Methylomagnum ishizawai: one gene and its partners. The protein of the gene in region 3 interacts with the protein of the main gene of each other region in a pairwise test. Links are inferred from orthologs where the notes say so. Each region holds a gene or a part of one and is shown on either strand. Other genes may lie near its edges.

Region 1 (2,981 bases), 280 kb from region 3 along the record:
ACCCGGATGCCCAGGTATACCCGGCCACGGGCGCGGCCCCAACCACGGCGCTTTCCCGTACTCCGGTTGTTGGTCGCGTTGGGGAGTATGACCGCACTGGTGCTGGTCGCCGCCAAACTGAGCCAAAACCGGCTGGAAACTTATCTACCCATGAAGTATGTCCGGGTGGAAGGCTCGATTTGGAACCTGGATATGGACGCCTTCGAGCAAACCCTGGCTCCCTATACCCATAGCGGGTATTTCTCGACCGATATGGAACGGATCGAAACGGAGGCCAAAACCTTCGCCTGGGTGGATAGGGTACGGGTGGAGCGGCTGTGGCCTGATACTTTGGTGGTGCGGATCGAAGAGCAAAAACCCATCGCCCGCTGGGATGGGGACAGCCTCCTCAACGACCGGGGCGAGCGCTTCACCCCGCCGAGCGTGGCGGATTACCAACATCTACCACGGCTATCCGGCCCGGAAGGCCAGGAAAAACTGGTACTAGGCACTTTGCGGGCGCTCAACGCCAAGCTGGAACGGCGGAACCTACGCATCGTCACCCTGAGCCTGAGCAAACGCCGGGCCTGGGTAGCGCGACTGGAGAACAGCGTGGAAATCGTGTTCGGCCATCAAGACCCCTTGGCGGCCTTGGAACGCACCCTATCCCTGCTGCCGCGTTTGGGGGAAGATCGTATCGCGGCCATCCAGAAATTGGATTTACGTTATCCCAACGGTTTCTCGGTCATCTGGAAACCCTTGGAACCAGAACCACCGCCCACCGGCAATCCCCCCGGCGGAGCGCTGGAACAAGCCCCACGGATACCTGAAGCAACCCTCGAACCGAAGTTTCGACTGACCCAAACGGATAAAACAACGATTCAATGGCTAGAAAATCGGATCGCAACCTGATTGTGGGCTTGGATATCGGCACCTCGAAGGTCGCCTGCATCGTCGGCGAAATCGGCGAGGACGGCGATATCGAAGTGATCGGCATCGGCAGCCATCCTTCCCGCGGCCTCAAGAAAGGCGTGGTGGTGAACCTGGAAACCACCGTGCAGTCGATCCAACGGGCGGTCGAGGAAGCCGAGTTGATGGCGGGTTGCCGGATCCACTCGGTTTACGCCGGCATCGCGGGTAGCCATATCAGCAGCATGAATTCGCATGGTATTGTCGCCATCAAGGACAAGGAAGTGGTGCAAAGCGACGTGGACCGGGTGATCGATTCCGCCCGCGCCGTCGCCATCCCCGCCGACCAGAAAATTTTGCACATCCTGCCCCAGGAATTCGTCATCGACCGGCAGGAAGGCATCAAGGAACCCATCGGCATGTCGGGCATCCGCCTGGAAGCGCGGGTGCATATCGTGACCGGCGCGGTCAGCGCGGCGCAGAACATCGTCAAATGCATCCGCCGCTGCGGCCTGGAAGTCGAGGATATCATCCTGGAACAGTTGGCCTCCTGCGCGGCGGTGCTGACCGAGGACGAGAAGGATTTGGGCGTCTGCCTGGTCGATATCGGCGGCGGCACCACCGACATGGCGGTGTTCACCCACGGCGCGATCCGGCATACGGCGGTCATCCCCATCGCGGGCGACCAAGTGACCAACGATATTGCAGTGGCGCTCAGGACGCCGACCCAGTTCGCCGAGGACATCAAGATCAAGCAGGCCTGCGCCCTGACCCAACTCGCCAAGCTGGAGGACACCATCGAGGTACCCAGCATCGGTGACCGGCCCGTGCGGCAGATTTCCCGGCTGAACTTGGCGGAGATCGTGGAGCCGCGCTACGAGGAACTGCTGTTGTTGGTGCAAGCGGAGTTGCGCCGCAGCGGCTTCGAGGACTTGATCGCCGCCGGGATCGTCCTGAGCGGCGGCAGTTCCAAGGTGGAGGGCTTGGTGGAACTCGCGGAGGAAATCTTCCATATGCCCGTTCGTCTCGGCATTCCGCAATACGTGACCGGACTCAACGAAGTGGTACGCAATCCGATCTACGCCACCGGCGTCGGTCTGTTGCTATTCGGCAAGCAACAACACGTCCAGAGCGAACCGCACATCGCCGTGGGCACCGGCTTCAAAGGATTGTGGGCACGGATGAAACAATGGTTTACGGGCAATTTTTGATTACAGACAGTTACGGTGGGGTTGAAACAATGAAATTCGAACTCGTGGATTCTTACAGCCAGAGCGCCGTCATCAAGGTGATCGGCATCGGCGGCGGTGGCGGCAACGCCGTCAACCATATGGTCAACAGCAGCATCGAGGGCGTGGATTTCATCTGCGCCAACACCGACGCCCAGGCGCTCAAGAGCATCCGGGCGCGTTCGGTGATCCAGCTCGGCAACGCCCTGACCAAGGGCCTGGGCGCGGGGGCCAACCCCGAGATCGGCCGCCAGGCCGCGCTCGACGACCGCGACCGCATCATGGAAGTGCTGGAAGGCGCGGACATGGTGTTCATCACCGCCGGCATGGGCGGCGGCACCGGCACCGGCGCGGCCCCGGTCATCGCCGAGATCGCCAAGGAAGCCGGCATCCTGACCGTGGCCGTGGTCACCAAGCCCTTCCCGTTCGAGGGCAAAAAGCGCCGCGACCTCGCGGAAAAGGGTATCGACGAACTCAGCCAGTTCGTGGACTCGCTCATCACCATCCCGAACGAAAAACTGCTGTCGGTGCTGGGCAAGGACGTGAGCCTCATCAGCGCCTTCGCCGCCGCCAACGACGTGTTGCTGGGCGCGGTGCAGGGCATCGCCGACCTCATCACCCGCCCCGGCCTCATCAACGTGGACTTCGCCGACGTGCGCACGGTCATGTCGGAAATGGGCATCGCCATGATGGGCACCGGCATCGGCCTCGGCGACCACCGCGCCCGCGAAGCCGCCGAAAAGGCCATCGCCAGCCCGCTGCTGGAAGACATCAGCCTGAGCGGTGCCCGCGGCGTCCTGGTCAACATCACCGCCTGCCAAGACCTCTCCATCGGCGAGTTCGGCGAAGTAGGCGAAACCGTGC
Region 2 (2,818 bases), 290 kb from region 3 along the record:
GGCTATGGCCCAGCAAATACAAATCGCCGATGGCGTCGAGAATCTTGTGCTTGACGAATTCGTCCGCGTAGCGAAGACCGTCTTCGTTAAGCACACGATAATTGTCCACCACCACGGCGTTGTCCATGCTGCCGCCCAGGGCCAAGCGGCGCTTCCTGAGCGCTTCGATATCGCGCATGAAGCCGAAGGTCCGCGCCCGGCTGACTTCTTTCACGAACGAGGTCGAGGAGAAGTCGATGCTGGCGGTCTGGGTGTCCTTGAGGAAGGCGGGGTGGTCGAAATCGATGGTGAAAGTCACCTTGAAGCCGTCGTAAGGCTCGAAGCAGGCCCATTTGTCGCCGTCCTCGACCCGCACCGCCTTCTTGATGCGGATGAAGCGCTTGGGCGAGTTCTGTTCCTCGACCCCGGCGGATTGGATCAGGAAGACGAAGGGACCGGCGCTGCCGTCCATGATCGGCACTTCCGGGGCGCTGACATCGACGTAGGCGTTGTCGATGCCGAGGCCCGCCAGCGCCGATAGCAGATGCTCGACCGTGGAGATTTTCACGCCGTCCTTGACCAGGGTGGTGGACAGCGTGGTTTCGCCGACGTTCTGGGGCCGGGCCTCGATCACCACCGGCTCGGGCAGGTCCACCCGGCGGAACACGATCCCGGTGTTGGCCGCCGCCGGGCGCAGGGTGAGATAAACCTTTTCGCCGGTATGCAAACCCACGCCGGTCGCTCTGATGACATTCTTCAGTGTTCTTTGCCTGATCATCCGGTTCACCTATTGGAAGTATTGGATGGAGTCCGTGTGGGTTAGGCCACCCACAGGGAGGAAGCTGCACGGCCCGTGCCACGTCCGGGCTGGAAAGATAAAGACCGTGCAAGGGGGGAATGGGCGGCGGGTCCTGGCCACCCATTCTGGAAGCGGGGGAAAGCGTCGCTTCAGTCGGCTTGGCGGCGCAGGAAGGCCGGGATGTCCAGATATTCCAGGTCCATATCCTTCTTGGTTTCGTTGCGCCCTTCGGATTTGGCTTCCTTGCGGAATTTGGCCGGGCGTTCGTAGGTGCCGTAATCGACCTCGCCGGAGGTATTGCGCACCAGCTTGATCGGGGCTTCGACCGCTTGGCGCTGGCTGGACAGGCCGGTGGCCACCACGGTCACGCGCACTTCGTCCTCCAGGGTCGGGTCGATGGCGGTGCCGATCACCACCACGGCTTCGTCGGAGGCGAATTCGCGCACGGTTTCGCCTACTTCGCCGAACTCGCCGATGGAGAGGTCTTGGCAGGCGGTGATGTTGACCAGGACGCCGCGGGCACCGCTCAGGCTGATGTCTTCCAGCAGCGGGCTGGCGATGGCCTTTTCGGCGGCTTCGCGGGCGCGGTGGTCGCCGAGGCCGATGCCGGTGCCCATCATGGCGATGCCCATTTCCGACATGACCGTGCGCACGTCGGCGAAGTCCACGTTGATGAGGCCGGGGCGGGTGATGAGGTCGGCGATGCCCTGCACCGCGCCCAGCAACACGTCGTTGGCGGCGGCGAAGGCGCTGATGAGGCTCACGTCCTTGCCCAGCACCGACAGCAGTTTTTCGTTCGGGATGGTGATGAGCGAGTCCACGAACTGGCTGAGTTCGTCGATACCCTTTTCCGCGAGGTCGCGGCGCTTTTTGCCCTCGAACGGGAAGGGCTTGGTGACCACGGCCACGGTCAGGATGCCGGCTTCCTTGGCGATCTCGGCGATGACCGGGGCCGCGCCGGTGCCGGTGCCGCCGCCCATGCCGGCGGTGATGAACACCATGTCCGCGCCTTCCAGCACTTCCATGATGCGGTCGCGGTCGTCGAGCGCGGCCTGGCGGCCGATCTCGGGGTTGGCCCCCGCGCCCAGGCCCTTGGTCAGGGCGTTGCCGAGCTGGATCACCGAACGCGCCCGGATGCTCTTGAGCGCCTGGGCGTCGGTGTTGGCGCAGATGAAATCCACGCCCTCGATGCTGCTGTTGACCATATGGTTGACGGCGTTGCCGCCACCGCCGCCGATGCCGATCACCTTGATGACGGCGCTCTGGCTGTAAGAATCCACGAGTTCGAATTTCATTGTTTCAACCCCACCGTAACTGTCTGTAATCAAAAATTGCCCGTAAACCATTGTTTCATCCGTGCCCACAATCCTTTGAAGCCGGTGCCCACGGCGATGTGCGGTTCGCTCTGGACGTGTTGTTGCTTGCCGAATAGCAACAGACCGACGCCGGTGGCGTAGATCGGATTGCGTACCACTTCGTTGAGTCCGGTCACGTATTGCGGAATGCCGAGACGAACGGGCATATGGAAGATTTCCTCCGCGAGTTCCACCAAGCCCTCCACCTTGGAACTGCCGCCGCTCAGGACGATCCCGGCGGCGATCAAGTCCTCGAAGCCGCTGCGGCGCAACTCCGCTTGCACCAACAACAGCAGTTCCTCGTAGCGCGGCTCCACGATCTCCGCCAAGTTCAGCCGGGAAATCTGCCGCACGGGCCGGTCACCGATGCTGGGTACCTCGATGGTGTCCTCCAGCTTGGCGAGTTGGGTCAGGGCGCAGGCCTGCTTGATCTTGATGTCCTCGGCGAACTGGGTCGGCGTCCTGAGCGCCACTGCAATATCGTTGGTCACTTGGTCGCCCGCGATGGGGATGACCGCCGTATGCCGGATCGCGCCGTGGGTGAACACCGCCATGTCGGTGGTGCCGCCGCCGATATCGACCAGGCAGACGCCCAAATCCTTCTCGTCCTCGGTCAGCACCGCCGCGCAGGAGGCCAACTGTTCCAGGATGATATCCTCGACTTCCAGGCCGCAGCGGCGGATGC
Region 3 (3,169 bases):
CCAATCCGGGTTGAAGATGAACCACTCGTGCGGCAGGGGCAGGATGCGCAACATCATCGCCAGCACCAGGCTGGCTCCCATCACCATGTAGGTGCGGACGTTAAGGTCGGGCATCGGCGGTCGGGCTGCGCGGGGCCGGATTGGGCACGGCCTCGGGAATCCTCGGGATGGGCTGGGAATCGCTCCATACCAGGAGCAATTCCCGGTTGCGGTCCAACTGCGCCACCGGCACGGCGCTGATCTTGGCGAAGGGGCTTTTCTGTGGGGAGATGGCCGTGACCTTGGCCACCGGATAGCCCTGCGGGAACACCCCGCCCATGCCCGAAGTCACCAGCAAATCGCCGACCTGCACATCGGCGTTGCTGGGGAGGTAAGGGAGGGCCAGCCGGTCGATCTGGCCGGTGCCGAGCGCGATGGTCCTCAGGCCGTTGCGGTTGATCTGGACCGGGATGGCGTGGCTGGGGTCGGTGATGAGCATGACCTCGGCGGTCTGCGGCGTGACCCTGAGGACTTGTCCCACCACGCCATTGCCGTCGAATACCGCTTGCTGCGGATGCACGCCGAAGCGGCTGCCCTTGTTGACCACCACCACATGTTCGTAGGGCACGAGGTTGATCGACAGGAGTTCGGCGATCAGGACTTGCTCGCCCACCTTGAACGAAGTATCGAGCAAGCCCCGCAGCCGGATGTTCTCCTGTTCCAGCGCGGCGAATTTCAGCAGCTTGGTTTTGAGGACCAATTGCTCGTCGCGCAGCCGTTGGTTCTCGGCGGCGAGGTCGGTATAGCTGGAAAGCGTGTCGATGGCTTTGCGGACCAGGTGTACGGGGGAATTGACGGCCTGCTGCAAGGGATAGATCAAGGTCGCGAACGGGAGCCTGAGTCCTTGCCAAGCGCCGTGCTGTTCGATGGTCAACAGCACCAAGCCCGCCGCCACGCAAGCGGCCAACCTGATGTTGAGGGAATAGCCGGTGGTGAACAGTCTTTTGCTGGGCCGGCCCTCTGCTTCAAACGGTCCGTTCAGATGGGTGCTCCCTTGAAGTGTGTCGCGGATGGTCGGAGGAGGGATGCCCCGCGTCTTCGACCTTGGAGGAACGGGATTATTCCAGCGAGAACACGGCCGAACCCTTCTCGTCCAGCAGTTCCAGGATTTTGCCGCCGCCACGGGCGACGCAGGTCATGGGGTCTTCGGCGATGTGGACCGGGAGGCCGGTTTCCTCGGCGATCAGGCGGTCGATATCTTTGAGCAGGGCGCCGCCGCCGGTGATATAGATGCCGCGGTCGGCCACGTCGGCCCCGAGTTCCGGCGGGGTTTGTTCCAGCGCGACCTTGACCGCGCCGACGATGCCTTGCAGGGGTTCCTGGATGGCTTCCAGGATTTCGTTGCTGTTGAGGACGAAGCTGCGCGGCACGCCTTCCGATAGGTTGCGGCCCTTCACTTCGATTTCCCGCACTTCGCTGCCGGGGTAGGCCGCGCCGATCTCGTGCTTGATGCGCTCGGCGGTGGCCTCGCCGATCAAGGTGCCGTAGTTGCGGCGCACATAGTTCATGATGGCGTCGTCGAGGCGGTCGCCGCCGATCCGCACCGAGGCCGAATAAACGATGCCGTTGAGTGAAATCACCGCCACTTCGGAAGTGCCGCCGCCGATGTCCAGCACCATGGAGCCGCGGGCTTCGTCCACCGGCAATCCCGCGCCGATGGCGGCGGCCATGGGTTCCTCGATCAAGTACACCTCGCGGGCGCCGGCCCCGGCGGCGGATTCCTTGATGGCGCGGCGCTCGACCTGGGTCGAGCCGCAAGGCACGCAGACCAACACCCTGGGGCTGGGCCGGAACAGTTTGTTGCGGTGGACCTTGTGGATGAAGTACTGGAGCATTTTCTCGGTGACGGTGAAGTCGGCGATGACGCCGTCCTTCAGGGGGCGGATGGCGGTGATGTTGCCGGGGGTGCGGCCCAGCATGGACTTAGCGGCGGCACCCACCGCCGCGATGGTTTTCTGGCCCCGGTTGCGGTCTTCGCGGATGGCGACCACCGAGGGTTCGTTCACCACGATGCCTTGGCCGCGGATATAAATCAGGGTATTGGCGGTCCCGAGGTCGATGGAAAGATCATTGGAAAAAAAACCCCGGAGATGTTTGAAGAACATAGAATGGATGGCGCGTAAATTGTTGTAATTTAACAAGCCGTAGCGGCTGGGGGCAAGCAGTATAGCCGCATAAGCCGACAGTTTCGGGTCGGAGAGGAAGTTAGGAATCCTCTTGTGGATTCCGGGTTCATCGGGGTCGGCCCGCCCTAAAACAGGGCGTTCGGACAGGGTCGCCGGTTTGACCGGCTTGGCGGGTTTCCCGATAATTGACTGAGAATTCATCAGGACTCGATGCCGGATCGGCAACGGTTGTCCGCGCTTCCCGCCGCCGCAAAGAGGTGGCCCGGTCGTGGCGCTGTGCCATTTCCCTTAGATTCTAAACGCCAAGAGACCCCCCGCATGTCCCTGACTTCCGAAAATGTGAACAAAATCGCATGGCTGGCCCGGTTGGCCATCGATCCCGACAAGACCGAAGCCTACGCCCGCGACCTGTCCGGCATCCTCGATCTGGTGGCCCAGATGGAGGCGGTGGACACCGACACGGTGCCGCCCATGGCCCATCCTTTGGACCAAGCCCAACGGCTCCGCCCCGACGAGCCGCTCGAACCCGATCAACGGGCGCGGTTCCAGGCCCATGCGCCCTTGGTCGAAGCCGGACTTTATCTGGTGCCCAAGGTGATCGAATAAGGGTGAATCGTAGATTCCAGTCCTGTCCCAAGTTTGGGATGGGAACGGTCCCTTAATATCCCCTTTGCTTTCTGGAATTTTCCATGCACGACAAAACCATCGCCGAATTAGCCTTGGGCTTGCGGAATAAAGAATTCAGCAGCGTCGAGTTGACGCAAGCCTTCCTGTCCCGCATCCAGCGCTACGACGGCCAGCTTAACAGCTTCATCACCGTGACCCAGGACAGCGCCTTGGCCGCAGCGAAGGCCGCCGACGAGCGGATCGCCCGTGGCGAGGCCGGACCCCTGACCGGCGTGCCCCTCGGCCAGAAGGACATCTTCTGCACCCAGGGTGTCCGCACCTCCTGCGGCTCCAAGATGCTCGACCGTTTCATCTCGCCCTATGACGCCACCGTGGTG

The links. Proteins that work in one complex are often made in the same cells at the same time.
Region 1: the proteins of B9N93_RS04035 (region 3) and ftsA interact in binary tests that used the Escherichia coli proteins (3 or more experiments, as listed by UniProt). The link is inferred for Methylomagnum ishizawai from one-to-one orthologs.
Region 2: the proteins of B9N93_RS04035 (region 3) and ftsZ interact in binary tests that used the Escherichia coli proteins (3 or more experiments, as listed by UniProt). The link is inferred for Methylomagnum ishizawai from one-to-one orthologs.

What each region holds. Positions count from the first base shown.
Region 1 is NZ_FXAM01000001.1:607,848-610,828, reverse strand. It holds ftsA (cell division protein FtsA), read left to right. Parts: upstream 1-863; coding sequence 864-2,099; downstream 2,100-2,981. Other genes in the region: ftsZ (cell division protein FtsZ), read left to right, coding at 2,129-2,981; B9N93_RS02650 (cell division protein FtsQ/DivIB), read left to right, coding at 88-891. UniProt on the Escherichia coli protein: Essential cell division protein that assists in the assembly of the Z ring. May serve as the principal membrane anchor for the Z ring.
Region 2 is NZ_FXAM01000001.1:606,628-609,445, forward strand. It holds ftsZ (cell division protein FtsZ), read right to left. Parts: upstream 2,074-2,818; coding sequence 928-2,073; downstream 1-927. Other genes in the region: lpxC (UDP-3-O-acyl-N-acetylglucosamine deacetylase), read right to left, coding at 1-757; ftsA (cell division protein FtsA), read right to left, coding at 2,103-2,818. UniProt on the Escherichia coli protein: Essential cell division protein that forms a contractile ring structure (Z ring) at the future cell division site. The regulation of the ring assembly controls the timing and the location of cell division.
Region 3 is NZ_FXAM01000001.1:891,564-894,732, forward strand. Bases 122-3,030 are described here. They hold B9N93_RS04035 (rod shape-determining protein), read right to left. Parts: upstream 2,145-3,030; coding sequence 1,098-2,144; downstream 122-1,097. Other genes in these bases: mreC (rod shape-determining protein MreC), read right to left, coding at 122-946; gatC (Asp-tRNA(Asn)/Glu-tRNA(Gln) amidotransferase subunit GatC), read left to right, coding at 2,484-2,771; gatA (Asp-tRNA(Asn)/Glu-tRNA(Gln) amidotransferase subunit GatA), read left to right, coding at 2,855-3,030. In the rest of the region: rod shape-determining protein MreD, read right to left, coding at 1-114; more of mreC, read right to left, coding at 101-121; more of gatA, read left to right, coding at 3,031-3,169. UniProt on the Escherichia coli protein: Forms membrane-associated dynamic filaments that are essential for cell shape determination. Acts by regulating cell wall synthesis and cell elongation, and thus cell shape.